Regions from separate parts of the Endozoicomonas lisbonensis genome, predicted to be linked through region 3. Evidence: predicted binding sites of a transcription regulator. Region 3 holds the regulator's gene; each other region holds the start of a gene.
What was found. Region 3 encodes LexA, which represses DNA repair genes until DNA is damaged. Its sites were predicted from a motif close to TACTGTNTANNTANACAGTA; they were not measured.
Positions count from the first base shown of each region.

Region 1: a site for LexA is predicted at 1,919-1,938, ahead of dinB (DNA polymerase IV). Genes of this name have one in related genera too.
Region 2: a site for LexA is predicted at 956-975, ahead of recA (recombinase RecA). Genes of this name have one in related genera too.
Region 4: a site for LexA is predicted at 1,899-1,918, ahead of V5J35_RS02835 (YebG family protein). Genes of this name have one in related genera too.

Region 1 is NZ_JBEWTB010000002.1:302,084-306,480, forward strand. It holds gene V5J35_RS02390 (hypothetical protein) at 1-179, shown strand, start outside; gene V5J35_RS02395 (DUF2721 domain-containing protein) at 250-642, opposite strand; gene dinB (DNA polymerase IV) at 729-1,850, opposite strand; gene V5J35_RS02405 (lysophospholipid acyltransferase family protein) at 2,237-2,881, shown strand; gene V5J35_RS02410 (response regulator transcription factor) at 2,978-3,700, shown strand; gene V5J35_RS02415 (PAS domain-containing hybrid sensor histidine kinase/response regulator) at 3,682-4,397, opposite strand, start outside.
Region 2 is NZ_JBEWTB010000002.1:257,359-261,755, reverse strand. It holds gene V5J35_RS02230 (hypothetical protein) at 1-306, opposite strand, end outside; gene V5J35_RS02225 (CinA family protein) at 431-925, shown strand; gene recA (recombinase RecA) at 1,036-2,079, shown strand; gene V5J35_RS02215 (regulatory protein RecX) at 2,079-2,549, shown strand; gene V5J35_RS02210 (tRNA-uridine aminocarboxypropyltransferase) at 2,616-3,239, shown strand; gene alaS (alanine--tRNA ligase) at 3,369-4,397, shown strand, end outside.
Region 3 is NZ_JBEWTB010000002.1:4,682,777-4,687,173, forward strand. It holds gene V5J35_RS22125 (PTS sugar transporter subunit IIB) at 1-207, shown strand, start outside; gene V5J35_RS22130 (hypothetical protein) at 366-611, shown strand; gene V5J35_RS22135 (hypothetical protein) at 634-1,050, opposite strand; gene lexA (transcriptional repressor LexA) at 1,075-1,674, opposite strand; gene V5J35_RS22145 (TetR/AcrR family transcriptional regulator) at 1,840-2,463, shown strand; gene V5J35_RS22150 (L,D-transpeptidase) at 2,541-3,029, shown strand; gene nagZ (beta-N-acetylhexosaminidase) at 3,089-4,108, shown strand; gene V5J35_RS22160 (hypothetical protein) at 4,205-4,397, opposite strand, start outside.
Region 4 is NZ_JBEWTB010000002.1:400,636-405,032, reverse strand. It holds gene rapA (RNA polymerase-associated protein RapA) at 1-1,290, opposite strand, end outside; gene V5J35_RS02835 (YebG family protein) at 1,578-1,856, opposite strand; gene V5J35_RS02830 (hypothetical protein) at 1,976-2,905, opposite strand; gene V5J35_RS02825 (FGGY-family carbohydrate kinase) at 3,061-3,600, shown strand; gene V5J35_RS02820 (hypothetical protein) at 3,765-4,397, shown strand, end outside.

The DNA.
Region 1 (4,397 bases), 4.4 Mb from region 3:
CCGGCAATCACTACGACACCAGTTATCCAAACACGGAAGAATTGACACTATTAACGTTAAAACACGAAATCAAAGCTAATAATTTGCTTAATAAGGCCGCGAGAGCCCATTCTGCTGTCGGTTTAAATTCAGGTTTAAACCCTGCCAATCAGGCAAAGCCCGGGATCATGGGCTTTTAAGAGAAACGTCATCCCATTATTACAACACCTGATCACTAAACCTTGATTGATCAGGTGTTGTGCAAATCATTTAATGGTCCATCTGCTGAACCTGCAGCTCCAGCGCATCAATCGATATTTTGATTTCCATCAGGCAGATCACCAGAGAAACCAGCAGAAAAAGCAGGCTCAGTCCGAAAATAATAAACCCCCACTGAAACAGGTTTAAATGCAGCAAAAACATCACCAGCACACAACTGATAAAACTCATGATTCCGGCTCCCTGCATGTGTTTAATCAGCTTCATTCGCCGCCGCAGGTTTTCCAGCTGTCCCCTGATCACATGACTGTCCGGATTATTCTGGTCTTCTTCGTGTAACGTTCGGATCAGAGAGGCAAGTGCCAGAAACTTGTTGGTATAAGAGAGAAACAGCAGAGAAATTGCCGGGAACAACAAAGCTGGCGTGGTAAGGGTCAACTGCATAAAACAACCAGTAAGGCCAAATAAAAAAACTATTATTTCGATAAATACTTAACTGTCAAATCATTTCAAACAGCTTTTCATACTTATCAAAGCCCTGGCCTCTTCCGCTTAAAGAGCTCCAGCTGCAAAAATCGCTCTGGCGCACGCAGATCAATCAGCCGCACCCCCAGACCCAGCAACCGGACCGGCTTATTACCCCGTTCCCATGCCCTGATCATCAGGGTTTTGAAATGCTCTTCAGCATCCTGGTCATCCCGGTCTGGAATCTCTTCCAGTGTCGTCTGACTGAAGTCTGAAAATTTAACTTTTACAAAACGCTTCTGCACAGCGTATTCAGAGTTGATTCCGGAAAACCGTTGCGCCAGATCATCCAGCAGAGGCTTTACCTTCGCGACAATATCAGCCTCGCCGAGAAGATCAGTGTCGTAGGTATGTTCAACCGAAAGGGATTTACGCCGCCGCCCGGTTTCCACCGGACGTTCATCCACCCCGCGAGCCATTTCCCAGAGACGCTCACCAAAAGTGCCAAACCAGCGACACAGTTCCAGGGGAGAATACTGTCGTAACTGACCACAGGTAAAAATACCTTTGTTGTGCATTTTTTCAGCGGTTACTTTACCAACGCCATGTATCCGTTCAACCGGAAGCTCAAAAACAAAGTTCTCAATATCTGTGGGCGGGATAACAAATAAACCATTTGGCTTATTCCAGTCGCTGGCAATTTTGGCAAGAAACTTATTGGGTGCAGCGCCTACTGAAACGGTTATACCCACCTCTTCCCTGACCGCCCGCATAATGTCCTGTGCCATAAGTGTGGCACTGCCTTTGCATAACTCAACGCCCGTAACATCAAGGTATGCTTCATCAAGCGACAGAGGTTCGATAAGAGAGGTATAACGCTGAAAGATGTCGTGCATCTTCTTCGAGGCTTCTTTATAAATATCAAATCGTGGAGGAATAATTTTTAATTCAGGACATAACCTGATGGCCTGAAACGACGCCATGGCAGAACGGACTCCCGCCTCTCTGGCCGCATAACTGCAGGTGGCGATCACTCCACGTCGTTCTGGCCTGCCTCCAACGGCAAAAGCCTTTCCTTTTAACGAAATATCTTCACGCTCTTCCACCGAGCAATAAAATGCATCTGCATCTACGTGCAGAATTTTACGATTTTCTCCGGGTAATGAAGTAGAAAGCTGATCAGACATAACAGGTCAGTTACACAACAGGTTCATTACATCTATGTTACTGATTCATTGGCTTAATACGCAAGAAAAACTGTTTTTTTATACAGTACAAAAAACCTGCTCAGACAAATATGGAACAAAAGTACTCATTTTTGGCAATAGCCACTTCCCCGTATTCCCATGTTATCCAGAAAGGCGTTGAATGCGCTCCACTGACTTCATTGCCGGGCCAGAAGACCAACATTCATCCAAAGTCCGATGATGACTCAGGCAGGTTCCTTTACCGAGCCATTCCTCATAAGTGTGCTGAGCCAGTGTACTTATGAGGAATGCCTCATAAACCTTGTTGTTTAAACAACATTGCTATTTCAACAACGTTTTCCAACGAGAGAATCACGGCACTGCAAATGCGCTTTACGATTTTCAATACACCGGTTATTCGCCCGTTATTTGTCCTGATTGCCAGACTGGGACTGTTTTTGTCCGGCTGGAAAGTGGAAGGTAAAAAGCCCAAGGCGCCAAGGTTTATCCTTGTTGCTGCACCACATACCAGCAACTGGGATTTTTTCTATGGTATTGCCATTGGCCTGTGTACTGGCGTTCACTGTTACTGGATGGGCAAATCCAGCCTGTTCTGGGGACCTTTTGGACCCATCATGCGCTGGCTTGGCGGCATTGCCGTCGACCGCACAAAACCGAAAAGCATGGTAGAGCAGACGGTTTGTGCCTTCAAAGGCAACAAACAGCTCCGTCTGGTTATCTGCCCGGAAGGCACCCGTGCCAGAGGGGATCGCTGGCGCACCGGTTTTTATCATGTGGCTAAAAACGCTAATATTCCCATTGTTCTGGGATATCTGGACTTCAAGCGCAAAGTAGGTGGCTTTGGTCCAATAGTGAAACCGACCGACAACATGGAAAAAGACCTGTGTGAAATTCAGGCCTTCTATGAGGGAATTACCGGCAAGTTTCCGGAGCGCTTCAGCCCGGTACAATCCCAAAGCTGCTGCACCCAGTACGCAGACACACCAGCAAAAGCTGTGATCGCAAAATAATTCTATTGCCGTTTCGTAACTGCAGATTATGAAAACGGCATTTTCATAGCAAACTAGCGCTTTACACTCCCCTGACAAGATGGCAATCTCAATGGTATGGAACACACCATAATAATTGCTGACGACCACCCCCTCTTCCGGGCTGCACTGCAGGCAGCGTTACGGCAGGGGCTGATAAATCCCGAGATACACGAGGCGGGCTCGATAGCGGCGCTACAGTCAGTGCTGGGACAGGTTCCCAGCCCTGACCTGATCCTGCTTGATCTGCACATGCCCGGCGCTCATGGTTTGTCTGGCCTTATCTTTCTTCGGGGACACTACCCCGAGGTACCGGTTGCCATCGTTTCAGCCTCCGACGACCAGCAGGTCATCCAGCGCGCCATGCAGCACGGTGCTCACGGTTTCATTCCAAAATCCTCACCACTGGATACCCTGAAAGAAGCGATCGGCAGAATACTGGATGGCGAAGTCTGGCTACCCGGCAATATGGCAGGTATCGCCACGCAGCAGGAAACACCGGATATCGAACAAAAGCTTGCTTCCCTGACTCCGCAGCAGTTCCGGGTACTGGGCATGATCAGTGAAGGTCTGCTGAACAAGCAGATCGCCTACGATCTGGAAGTGTCAGAAGCCACGATCAAGGCTCACGTTACCGCTATTTTCAAAAAGCTGGGGGTTCGTAACCGCACCCAGGCGGTTATTGCCATGAAAGAGCTGGAAATTGATCAACCCGGTAGCAATTCACCCAGCGAGTCACCTGGCGAGTCACCCAGCAATTCACCCAACGAGCCAGATAACAATCAGGCTCCGGATATTTGAGCGACAGATGTCAACAATGCCCTGAGAGCTGCCGGTTTAACCGGTTTGCTGAGAAAACGAATTCCCAGCTCCAGACATTGTTCACGCAGATTCTGGCGGGTAGTCGCCGTGATCAATACCGCCGGAATATCATGTTCGCTGAGTTCCCGAAGCTGCCGGATCAGTTCTATACCGTTGCAACACTCTTCCAACTGATAATCCATCAGCAACACATCAGGAATCTGTCGTTCAATAAGTCGAACGGCCTGATCACGCCCATCAGCACACTCAACCGTACAGCCCCATCGCTGTAACAGACTGGACATTCCCACAAGGATGTCTTCTTCATTATCAACACAGAGAACCTTCAGGTGACTCAGGGAGCTGGCTGGCAGCATGACCCGATGCTGTTGCACAATCCTGCGCTCGACCGTATCCAGGCAAACCGAAAAAACCGTTCCTTTCCCGGACAAAGAACGTAACCGCAGTTGGTGCCCCAGTACATCGGCAATGCCTTTAGCAATGGAAAGACCCAACCCCAGCCCTTTGCCATCCTGACGCAGTCGTTCAAACTCACTGAAAATCAGTTCCTGTTTATCTTCCGGAATGCCAGGACCATTATCCCGAACCTCTATTCGCAACTGTCGGCTACTGGTACGACGTACGACCAGCATGACTCTGCCAGGGCTACCATTAGAGCTACCATCAGAGCCGCTGT
Region 2 (4,397 bases), 4.4 Mb from region 3:
GCATACATGCCCGCCAATGGTTTTTACCTGATTATGTAATAGAGTTTTTATTGTTAGGGCTTTAGCATAATGAGCCTGAGCCTTATCCATCCGGCTGGCTGTTGGGCTCTCGATTAATGGATTGAGAATATCTGAAACTTTACTGAGTGGCTGGCCGTTCTCGATAGCGGTTAAGGCTTCGGTAATGGCCGGAGCCAGATGTTCACCGCCTGATGCTCTACTATTAGCACTTGCACTAGCAGAGTCTGATAAATCTTCTGTTTCAGCCTGCAGCGGAGCAGGTTCAGTCGAACTGGTTATGGGCATTATGTCAGAAGTTGATTCTGAGAAGTCAGACGTTTCAGGTTCTGCAGACAATGCGTACAACTTCTGTTATCTGCACAACAGGCATAGTATAACTGTCTCTCACAACAGGACTCAGGAGATGGTAGTGACTGACAAATTATCCGATCTGGCTCTGCAACTGTCGCTTGAGTTAGGCAGACAGTCATTGAAAATGGCAACGGCTGAATCCTGCACCGGCGGATGGGTCAGCCAGGTATTAACGGCTATTCCGGGCAGCTCAGACTGGTTTGAAGGCGCAGTGGTCAGTTATTCCAATGCCATGAAACACCGGCTTCTCGATGTTCCCTGTGAGCTATTGGATAAATACGGTGCGGTCAGCCAGCCTGTTGTTGAACAAATGGCGCGTGGTGTTGCCATGAACCTGGACGTTCCCGTCAGTATTGCCATCAGTGGTATTGCCGGTCCTGGTGGAGGTTCCCGGGATAAACCGGTAGGCACTGTTCATATCGCATGGTATTGTCGGGAAAAAACCTTTTCCGAAGCCTTCCGGTTTGCAGGTGACCGGCAGCAGGTGCGAGAGCAATCTGTAGAGGTTGCGCTGTCCGAGCTTATAAGGCTTCTGCAACAATCAGCTACTTAAATCAATAAATATACTGGACAAATATACATATAGTGTTTAAATATACAGTATGTGTAGCGTTTATACTCGCCATGCCCTGCGCAGGCAAGCACTGAGGATGGAATCAGACAATGGATGAGAACAGAAAGAAAGCACTGGCAGCGGCTCTGAGCCAGATTGACCGCCAATTTGGTAAAGGTGCTGTCATGCGAATGGGTGACCAGAAGCAGGAGGCCATTCCCGCCATTTCTACAGGCTCTCTGCAGCTGGATATCGCTCTGGGTATTGGTGGTTTGCCCAAAGGCCGGATTGTTGAAATTTACGGACCGGAGTCCTCCGGTAAAACGACTCTGACTCTTAGTGCTATTGCCGAAGCCCAGAAGCAGGGTGCCACCTGTGCTTTTGTTGACGCCGAACACGCCCTTGATCCTCAGTATGCCGGTAAACTTGGGGTTAATGTTGATGACCTGTACGTATCCCAGCCAGATACCGGTGAACAGGCTCTGGAGATTACCGACATGCTGGTTCGTTCCGGAGCGGTTGATGTCATTGTTGTAGACTCTGTTGCGGCGCTGGTGCCAAAAGCAGAGATTGAAGGCGATATGGGTGATTCTCATGTAGGCCTGCAGGCGCGCCTGATGTCCCAGGCACTGCGGAAACTGACCGGTTCCATCAAGCAGACCAACTGCATGGTGATCTTCATTAACCAGATTCGTATGAAGATTGGAGTGATGTTTGGCAACCCGGAAACCACCACCGGTGGTAATGCTCTGAAATTCTACTCTTCTGTGCGACTGGATATTCGTCGTACCGGCGCAGTGAAGCAGGGCGATGAGATTATTGGTAATGAAACCCGGGTCAAGGTGGTTAAAAACAAGGTTTCACCTCCGTTCAAACAGGCGGAATTCCAGATTCTCTATGGGCAGGGTATTTACCACATGGGTGAGGTGATTGATCTGGGTGTGAAGTTGAAGCTGGTTGAAAAGTCCGGTGCCTGGTATGCCTATAAAGGCACCAAGATTGGTCAGGGTAAGGCAAACGCCTGCAAATACCTGACAGAAAATCCGGAAATTGCGGATGAAATTGAGACGCAGATTCGGGCTGAACTCCTGAATACAGATCCCGAGACAAAAGGTTCAGAAAAGGCAGGTCAGGAACAACTGTTAGCAGAATAATGCAGGAATTCTCTGAACAGGCGCTAGCTGAACAAGGGCTAGCTGAACAGGATGTTCGTCGGGCAGCAATGGATTTGCTGGCCCGGCGTGAACATAGCTATGCCGAGCTGTCTTATAAGCTTCGAAAACGTTTTCCTCCTGAGCGTATTGAAAATGCCCTGCAGAGGCTGGTTGATGAAGGCTTGCAGAGTGATGAACGCTTTACTGAAGCCTATGTTTATTCCCGTAGTAATAAAGGCTATGGTCCGGCACGTATCCGCAATGAATTGATACAGAAAGGCGTTTCACAGAATCTGCTGGCGAACTATCTGTTTGACGACGATGAGAAATGGTTTTCTGAAGCGAGTCGGTTAAAAGATAAAAAAATTGGAGAACAGAAAAAACTTTCACCAAAAGATCGTATGAAAGTATACCGCTTCCTTGCACAAAGAGGCTTTTTATCCAGTCATATCAATGCCTGCCTGGGATAAAATGTGCAGATCCATTTTTTTGCTCATATCCTTTTTTTGCTCATGGCTGTATTTGAGAGTTGATCCATGTCCTGTTGTTCCCGCTGTGGTTTTGAACCGTCCTGCTGTTTCTGCCCGTCACTGCCTGTACTCAGTTGTCAGCATCGATTTTGCCTGATAACTCATCCGGTAGAGTTTGCCAAAATCAGCAATACCGGAAAACTGGTCAGGGCGATGCTCCCGGACACGCTGGTGGTGAACTGGAGCCGGGTTGAACCTTCAGAAGAGTTACTGACATTGCTGGATGACCCACAATGGGAGCCGGTTCTGTTGATGCCTGAAGCTTACGCTATTTATCAGCAAACTGCTTATCCGCAAACTATTTATCCGCAAAAAGGGACTGAAGAAAAGGCAACGTCCTCCGGAAAGCTGTTTATTCTGTTAGACGCTACCTGGCAGCAGGCACGGAAAATGTACCGACAAAGCCCTTATCTGCACAGCTTACCCCTGATATCGCTGAATAATGTGCCAGAATCGGGTTACAGTTTGCGTAGAAATCAGCAGGCGGGACATCTTTGTACCGCAGAGGTGGCGGCTGAAGTCCTGAAAAATGTAGGGATGCCCGAGGCTTCACGCAGGCTTCATCAATCAGTGTCTGACTTTTGCAACCATTACCAGCAACTTCAGCTGGCGGGAAAGCTAAACCAATAAGTGCGTATTTATCAGGTTCTTTAAAGAAAATGCACGCATAGATTGATATTTCCTGCTGATTCTATCGTCTGCTTCTATATAATGACCGGTTTACTATTGCTATTTGAACCTCCCTGACGGAAGACCTGTATGAAAAGCTCTGAGATACGATCTGCCTTCCTTAACTTCTTTAAGGAAAAAGGGCATGAAATTGTGCCAAGCAGTTCGCTGGTGCCTCACGATGATCCAACCCTGCTGTTCACCAATGCCGGGATGAATCAGTTCAAGGATGCATTTCTTGGACGTGAAAACAGGGCTTACACCCGGGCGACCACTTCCCAGAAATGTGTTCGTGCCGGTGGTAAACACAATGACCTGGAAAACGTGGGTTACACCGCTCGTCACCACACCTTTTTTGAAATGCTGGGTAACTTCAGCTTTGGTGACTACTTCAAGCAGGATGCCATCCGCTACGCCTGGGATTTCCTGACTGGCACCCTGAACCTGCCTGCTGAAAAGCTGTGCGTCACAGTTTATGAAACCGATGACGAAGCCTATAACATCTGGCTGAATGAAGTCGGTGTGCCGGCTGAAAACATCATCCGTATTGGTGACAACAAAGGCGCACCTTACGCATCGGATAACTTCTGGCAAATGGGCGATACCGGTCCGTGTGGTCCATGTACCGAAGTGTTCTACGACCATGGCGAACACATCTGGGGTGGGCGTCCCGGTACTCCGGAAGAAGATGGCGACCGTTTCATTGAAATCTGGAACATCGTATTTATGCAGTACAACCGTCAGGCTGACGGAACCATGGAGCCTCTGCCAAAACCATCTGTCGATACCGGTATGGGGCTGGAGCGTATCTCCACCATTCTGCAGGGCGGCCACAGCAACTACGATATTGATATCTTCCAGGGCTTGCTGAAAGACGCCTCCGGGGTGCTGGGTGGCGTTGATACAACGGTTGGCTCCCTGCGTGTTATTGCTGACCACATTCGTTCCAGTGCTTTCCTGATCTCTGATGGTGTGATGCCATCCAACGAAAGCCGTGGCTACACCCTGCGTCGAATCATTCGTCGTGCCTGTCGTCATGGTCATAAACTGGGGGCCACCGAGACTTTCTTCTACAAGCTGGTGGGATCTCTGGTGCGCGAGATGGGCGATGCTTATCCG
Region 3 (4,397 bases):
ATTGATGCGTATGGAGCAGGTCAGTTTGATGAAATGGTTAAGGAGTTTGACGTGGTTCTACTAGGGCCACAGGTCAAGTATATGCTCAATGACCTTAAGAGCCGTGCTTCAGCTTACAATGTTCCTGTAGAAGCCATCACACCACTGGACTATGGAACAATGAATGGCTCTAAGGTTTTGCAGTATGCATTGTCGCTGACAGCCTGAGAGGATAAAGCCCGGACCCCTCTCCTGTCTTATGGTTCGGGCTTTATTTAGTAGAGTTTGATCTGTCTCTCATTATTAATTTATCTTCCTGTCACCAACTTGAATTTTTCGTTTTTATGATTCAGTCTGTTGCCTCGGTAAATACGGAGTGAATCTTTATGTCTGCACCGCCTTTGGAAATTGTTGAACTCAGGACGGGAGAAATCGTACTGCGTCGTAGTGACGATCCAGATGCCGAACCGCTGCTGACCCTGAAGTTTTCTGACGAAGCTCACAGTTGCCTGCTGGAAGACTATCTGCAGGTGGCTAAAGCGATGTTTGATGCCGGGATGCTGGAGCTGGCAGCGGTTACCAGTCCACACCGGAATGAAGATGACACCTGCGAACACCGGGTACTGCACTGACCCGCATTTTCCTCGCAAGCTTTCAGGCCGCATCCCTGCTTCTGATGGTCAGGCAGTTACACTGTCCGCTGCGGGCAGCATCTTCGAGTTTGGAAAGCTCTTCCTGATCCATCTGGTTTATCCAGCTGATCACGGTATGGCTGGTGCCACAGGCAAGAGCCTGGTAAGTGAGATCCAGTGGCTGCTTGCGGCTGGCGCGGTTGAGTACCCTGACATTGCAGCTGCTGATACCCTCTGACTTTAGCCACTTAATGGTTTGGGTAGGGTTGTTGTCAGACAGGATCAGGGTGAGCCAGCGCTGTTCTTCTTCGTTGGCCAGCTTGGACAGGACTGGGGATAGAAACAGCCCTGACTGCCAGGCAGGGCCGGACAGAATCAATTCATTCACTCTGGGTTTATCTGATCCCCTTGAACGGGATGTAACTGTGTGCGTTCGCATAACCTTCCTCCTCCACGAATGTCATCAGTGCCTGATTACACCGACACTCAAGCCTTCAATGGCAAACAGGTCCTGAGTCAAATCGACGACAATGGTTTCAAACTCTTCGTTTTCGGGGTGCAGCAGTACGGTGTTCTTTTTTTTCTCAAACCGTTTAACGGTGACTTCATCGTCAATGCGTGCCACAACTACCTGACCATTACGCACGTCAGTTGTCTTGTGAACCGCCAGCAGGTCGCCATCAAGAATGCCGATGTCTTTCATGCTCATGCCTTTAACACGCAGCAGAAAGTCAGCTCTGGGGGTAAAAAAGTCGCCTTTGAGTTGCAGGTGGTCTTCAATATGTTCCTGCGCCAGAATCGGACTACCAGCAGCCACCTGACCAACCACCGGAAGGCCGTCAGTATTGGCAGCATCAGGAATACGGATGCCACGGGACGCTCCGGGGGTCATCTCAATAGCGCCTTTGCGCGCCAGGGCTCTCAGGTGTTCTTCAGCAGCATTAGGGGAGCGGAAGCCGAACGTTTTGGCAATTTCAGCCCGTGTTGGTGGAAAACCGGTACTTTCGATATGGGATTTGATGAGTTCCAGTATTTCAGACTGTCGTTTGGTGAGCTTGATCATGATGGTTAATCTGTTTTTATATACAGTGACTGTAATTATATACAGTAATTCTGCTGTTTCAAGCTGTATATCACTGATCGTATCTGTTTCGGCCTATTTTCTTGACAGCGATTCTGTTTAAAACGAAAGTATTAAACAGCTGTTTGAAACTCGGAGAGTACAGGCATGGGACAGGGATATACGGTTACAAAAATTCTTGATGCGGCGGAAGCGCTCTTCGCTGAACATGGCTTTGCGGAAACTTCGCTAAGATCGATTACGGGCAAGGCCGGGGTTAACCTTGCGGCAGTCAATTATCACTTTGGGTCAAAGAAAGCCCTGATTCAGGCAGTGTTTGCCCGTTACCTGGACCCATTTGCAGCCAACCTGCAGAACAGTCTGGATGCCCTTAAGGATGAGCCACCTGAACTGGAGGCTGTGCTTAACCTGCTGGTTGACCAGATCATAGCGGTCCAGCCGCGACACGATGATGACCTGTCAACCTTTATGAAGCTGTTAGGGCTTGCCTACAGTCAGAACCAGGGACACCTTAAACACTATCTGACAGAAGCTTATGGCAAAGCTTTTCACCGTTATTATCTGTTACTGAAAAGCGCCTGCCCGACATTACCGCCTGCGGATATGTTCTGGCGCACCTACTTTATCCTGGGTTCTGCTGTTTTCACCATGTCCGGTGTGGAAACTCTTCAGGCTATTGCCAAACGCGATTTCGCGATAGAAGATTCTATGGTGACGATCCTGCGGCGCATGGTACCGTTTATGGCGGCAGGTCTGCGAGCGCACTCTTGATTTCGCGCACCGGATTTCGCTCACCTGATTGATAGTCTGGTTATGCCGATAACCGGATAGTGTTAATAAAAGGCTGAATGATTGTGCATATAACGGTTCATATTCCCAGTCAGGAACTGATTCTTAGTCAGGACGATGGTCAGCGTATTCATTACCCTGTGTCTACAGCCAGTAAAGGTACAGGCCAGCAGGAAGGCAGCTGGCAAACCCCCCTGGGCCGGCATGTGATTCGTGCCAAAATCGGGAGTGGCCTGCCAGAACACGCCGTATTTGAAAGTCGTCGTTTTACCGGGGAAGTGTATTCTGAGGCGTTAAAGGCAAAGTATCCGGGTCGTAAAGACTGGATACTGTCCCGTATTATGTGGTTAAGTGGACTGGAGCCGGGTTTTAATCGCCTGGGAAATGTCGATACCATGCGACGCTACATCTATATTCATGGTTCGCCGGATACTGCTGAAATGGGTAAGCCCGGCTCCAGAGGGTGTATAAGAATGCATGGAGCCGACATTATCGACCTGTATGACCGGATTCCTGCAGGTACGACGATTGATATTCTTGAGGATTAGTGTGGACTTTCCACAGAGCTATCTATGAGCTATCCAGGGGGCTATTAATGAGGCTATCAATGAAACAAGGTGTTCTGATCGTTGATCTGCCGGGAACTGAACTGACCAGTGCCGACCGGGATTTTCTGGCACATACCGGTATTGCCGGAGTGTTGCTGTTTGCACGAAACTATTCCAGCCGTGACCAGTTACAGGCCCTGGTTCAGGATATACGACAGGTACGTTCCGACCTGATTATCATGGTGGATCATGAAGGTGGTCGGGTGCAGCGATTTAAGGACGGGTTTGTGCGCTTGCCGGCAGCCGGGCAGCTGTCGCGTTACTATCAAAGAGATCCTCAGGGCGCTTTGAAGCTGGCCAGAGATACCGGCTGGCTGATGGCGTCGGAACTACTGGCCATGGATGTCGATCTGAGTCTGGCTCCTGTGCTGGATCTTGATCTGGGTAAAACCGATATTGTCGGGGATCGTGCATTTGGTTCGGAACCTGAACAGGTCATTCAGCTGACAACCGCCTGGATTGAAGGAGTCAGGGAAGCTGGAATGGCCTGCGTGATAAAACACTTTCCGGGGCATGGCAATGTTGACGGGGATTCTCATCTGATTCTGCCCGAAGATAATCGTTCTTTTGATGAGATTTCTGCCAGCGATATGCTACCTTTCAGGGAAATCATAGGGCAGGGTGCTGATGCGGTGATGCCTGCCCATATTGTGTTTTCTGAAGTCGACGATCAGCCTGCCGGATTTTCCCGTCGCTGGTTGCAGGACATTCTGAGAGATCAGCTGGGTTTTTCAGGTGTCGTTATCAGTGATTGTCTGACGATGGAAGGGGCAGCCTCTGCCGGGAGCTTCCTGAATCGTGTTGAACAGGCTCTGACGGCAGGTTGTGACCTGCTTATTCTCAGCAGCAGGATTGGAGCCATGGAAGTGTTGCCCGAACTGGCACGGTTAAGCCGCCAGCACTCGGATATTTCAACGCTTAAGGCTTCTGTCGCCGTGGACTATGAGGAATTGATTGCTTCTGAGCGGTACCTCTCCTGCAAGGATCGAATTGATTATCTGCGTCAGCGTTATGGCTGATTAAGAACGGACTGATACTGTTATCCGGAATGTGCGTAATCAGGACTATTTTCCGAGGGGGCGTTTGCACCGTTGATGGTGCGAAAGGCTGTGTCGCTATACCAGTGTGCCTTCAAAGCTTCCATAGGTAGCCTCAGTTACAGTGGTTAATGGGGGAGGGGAAGCCGGAGAAAAGCATTTTAAAACTTCTGACTGGTAAGAGGAGCCCATGACCGTTACGGTTACAGACTCAGGGAAAAATGACTGGTCACTTGTTACTCTTACCGGAAAAGGGTAAGTGTTCGAGTCG
Region 4 (4,397 bases), 4.3 Mb from region 3:
CTCTTCTTCCAGTGCAATCTGGTAGAGCTCAGGCAATGCCTGGGGATAGCCCTGAACCACACGACCCGGGAAACCACCCACCGCAGCCCGTGTGTTGCGGAACAGAATGCGTCCTGTGCCATGGCGATCCAGCAGACTGCGCAGCAGACGGTTACGGGAAGAACTTCTCAGCTCTTCGTCGCCCATATTGATGTTATCAATCAGGTTCTGACATTCTGCTCCCAGGAAACTGATCAGATGGTTCTGGGCAGTTTCCGGAAGACGGTCGTTTTCCAGCAACTCCTGAACCGCTTCAGCCACAGGCTCATAGGTTTTTTCTTCGCCCTGATAAGCCTTCAGATCGTGGAAACGATCCGGATCCAGCAGGCGAAGACGGGCGAAGTGGCTTTCCGGACCCATCTGCTCAGGGGTTGCCGTGAGCAGCAGCAGGCCCGGAATATGGCGAGAGAGCTGTTCGACCGTGCAGTACTCGGCGCTTGGGCTCTCTTCATCCCAGACAAGATGATGCGCTTCATCAACGACCAGCAGATCCCAGTCTGTCTGCATGGCCTGTTCGAAACGTTCAGCGTTGTTGCTGAGGAAGCCCAGGCTGCAGAGAATCAGCTGTTCAGTATTGAACGGGTTGTCATCGTCGGCGTTACGGCAGCGCTCTTCATCAAACAGGCTGAAATGCAGGTTGAATCGACGCAGCATTTCGACCAGCCATTGATGCTGCAGGCTTTCCGGTACCAGAATCAGTATCCGGCTGGCACGGCCTGTTACCAGCTGTTGATGCAGTATCAGGCCTGCTTCAATGGTTTTACCCATACCCACTTCGTCAGCCAGCATAACCCTCGGGGCATGGCGGCCGGACACTTCACGGGCAATGTGAAGCTGATGGGGTATCAGGCTGGTGCGCGCGCCAACCAGTCCCCGAAGCGGGGAGCGTTTCAGCTTGTGGTTGTGCTGCAGGGTTTTATAACGCAGGGAGAAGTTGCTGTTCTGGTCAATCTGACCAGCCAGCATGCGATCCTGCGGTTTGTTAAAACGGATAAAGTTGCCCAGACCGGATTCGGGCAACACTTCAGGCTGACCATCAGACGGACCGCCTGAGATCATACCTTTGTAAGTTAACAGGCCATTGCTTTCAATGACATCTGTCACCGTCATGATCCAGCCCTCGTGACTTTCTACTTTGTCACCAGGGTTGAACTGCACGCGCGTTAACGGGCAATTGTTGACGGAATAAAGCCGGGTTTCACCGGTAGCGGGGAACAGTAGGGTGACCATCCGACCTTCAAGGGTAAGCACAGTGCCTAAACCCTGTTCGGTTTCGGTGTCACTAATCCAACGTTGTCCAGGAACGAAGCTCGTCATGTCGTGACTACATACCTTGCCAGACAAAAAAGGGCGCTATATTAGCGGAATTACTTCTATAAGCAACCAGTACAAGTGCTAGATTTGCTGCCTTTTTACGTTTGAACGTTGTGCATACGAGTACTGTACCAGTGCGGAGAGCCATTGAATTATAGACAGAAACCGAAGTTGAGTGGACCCAGCTTCGGTGGTTGGGGGGATAAAGGCGGAATTATTAAGAGTCAGGCGGCTTCGGACTCTGATGTTTTCTCTTCAGAACTCCTGCCAATTTCAAGCACCAGGTCAGGCTTGCCCTTGAACGCTTTGGACAGCACATCCTTGTTGCGGGACAGCAACAGACCGATCTCTTCTGCCAGCTGTTCGTCGATGGTAAAGTGATCTTCCAGCAGCGTGGTCAGGTTAGCTGCCAGCTCCAGCATGCGGTCATGTTCTTCAGCGGCTTTTTTGTCTGTAAACATACTCCCGTCCCGATCAACTCGCCACATAGGGGTAATTGACATGGCCCTCTCCTGTTTGGCATAGGGGTTATTAATAGCTTTTAGTACTGTATATAATTACAGTTGTTTTGTCCAGAGCATAAAAAAACCGGATTCCCCGGTTTTTTTATGCCAATTACTTTCTATCTGGGTTCATCCAGATAGAAAGCTGACCAGTAGAGACCACCCGGCCAGAGCGGGGCGTATTTAAATCTCTGAAAGTTATCTTCTGCCTGCTGGAAATGTTTTTCCGGGTCCCAGTCCTCATCTCTTTTCCCTTCAAAGAAGTCAGACATGTTGCCCTTCCTGAAAGGAGAGTGCTCTATCGCCAGAATGGTAGCATTCAGTTTTGCCTGTTCCTTATCATCGAGTTTCTTCTTTGCTGCTAAGGCGTCGTATTGGTTGACCAGAGCTCCAAGAGAACCGTCATCGGTTGTTCTGACAAGCATGTCAGGCAGTTCAGCCACTTCAACCCATTGATCATCGAATAGCTTTTCCCAACCGGCAGAGCTTTGGTCGCCTGCTTTGGGCAGTATATGTGCCGCGACTTTCAGAGAGATATCGCTCTTGTAGGGATAAGAGTAAAAGACATTTTTGAAAACCGAAAAGAAGTCGTTATTCAGCCACTCTTTTGCCCCTTTGCCTAAGCGCTCTCTTGAGTTAACGCGCTCATACATAGTGTGTTTATTCGGGGCAAAGTCAGAACGAAAAATCGGATGATTGTGAATGCGAAAAATATGAAACAGGGCAGCATTGCCTTTTGGATTAGTCAGGCGTGTTCCGCCTCCCCTGACAAGGTAATTGATAATGTCTGGCGTCATGGTAAACATGTCCAGCCTGCCCTGATCTGTGAGTCTTTCGGTCATCATCTCAAGAGGCTCGCTGGTGTAGTAGGGGTAGTAGGCAAACACCGGATTGTTATGATGGGTGTGCATTCCCAGCACTGGCGTTGAGTGCGGATCGGTTTCAGCAGAAATAAAGGTTAAGTCACCTTTGACACCTTTGCCTGGCTCTGGCTCTCCGTCTTTGTAGTCAAAGCGACCGTACTGGAGTCCTGTGTAAAGCAGTTTCATGAGCGTGATAAATTGATCGTCCGTTGGCTCCCAGCCAGTGCATTTCAAGGGGTATCGGTGCTTCTATATAATCAGGTGTAGCGGCACTGACAAACAGAAAAGGCGTGTTATGTTCTCCACGGTAAACAACTGCAAGGCTGATGATTGAGTAGCCTTTGTTAACAGAGGCTGAAAATTCAAATTTTCTGGCTAACTTCCACCTGCTGGGCTATCACCACGGTAACCGTTCACCAAGGGCAAGCCCACACCTGAAAGGCATGGTATCAGGCCTGTCAATGAATAACGATTTGACCGAACTGGCCAAAATATACCTGGCAGCTATTCAGTCAGTGTCTTACGGCACTCGTCATATTATTGAAGCAATGAATAACGCAGGTCATCAGATTATCCGCATCCATATGTGCGGTGGTGGTACCAAAAACCCTCTGTGGCTGAGAGAGCACGCCAACGTGACGGATTGTGAAATTGTCCTGAGTGCGGAAGATGAAGCCGTTATTCTCGGTTCCGCCATGCTGGCTGCCACTGCATGTGGTGACTTTTCTGATCTGAAAGAAGCGATGGCAGCCATGTCCTCCAAAGGGGAAGTGATTCAGCCCGATAGAAAGACCAGGGCATTCCACGATGCAAAGTACAGGGTCTTCCATGAAATGTACGAAGACCAGATGAAGTACAAGGCCATGATGAAAGACGTTTAATTCAGCCAGGCAGAAACGTTACGGTGCTGGCGTGAAATGATTATTTAAGTAAATCGTCAATCAGTTATTGATTCAAAATCATTCTTTGGGAGAGACGATAAAGGTGCAGTATCACAAACGGCAGCTAAACTGGACGTTCATTTTATTGAGGATTACATTGAATTATGAACACTTTCAGTAAGCTGCTTAGATTTCATAATCTTGGTTTGTTGCTGTTTCTATCGTTGTTTGTAACCACTGCCCTGGGTGAGAAAAGAAAAATATTTAATTTATATAAAAACGGTGCTGATCAACAAATCACTTTTATGGAAGATGTGGACGAAGACAGCCCGTTAAGCGAGTCTGAAAATCCAAGACTCCAACTCTTATATGGAACAATTTTGGATCAGGTATGCACTTTTTATTCCATAGTTGAAATGAGGGAATACACAGGAGCAGGCAAGAAAAAACAAAAGAAAGAGAAGCCTTTTGTTCACAGATTATTTTTATATCCCTTAAATGATGTGTTCGCTATGGAGGTGACTCCCTTTGTCGGAGAAATAACAGACGATCACAATGGTTTATTTCTTTTAGAAAACTTTCCTGCCATTCCATCCTCCGATGGAGAAGATTTATACCTGCCCATTATTTCCAGTGCAAGACTCCACTCTGATAGCGCCTCTGATAGTCCCTCTGATAGCGCCTCTGATAACCAGAGCACCGATCATTCGGAAGACATTACTTTTCACGTTACATTCGAATATTCGGCTGGTGGTGGGAGGATTTCGCCGCTGTCAGGCTTGTTCCGGATTGATGCT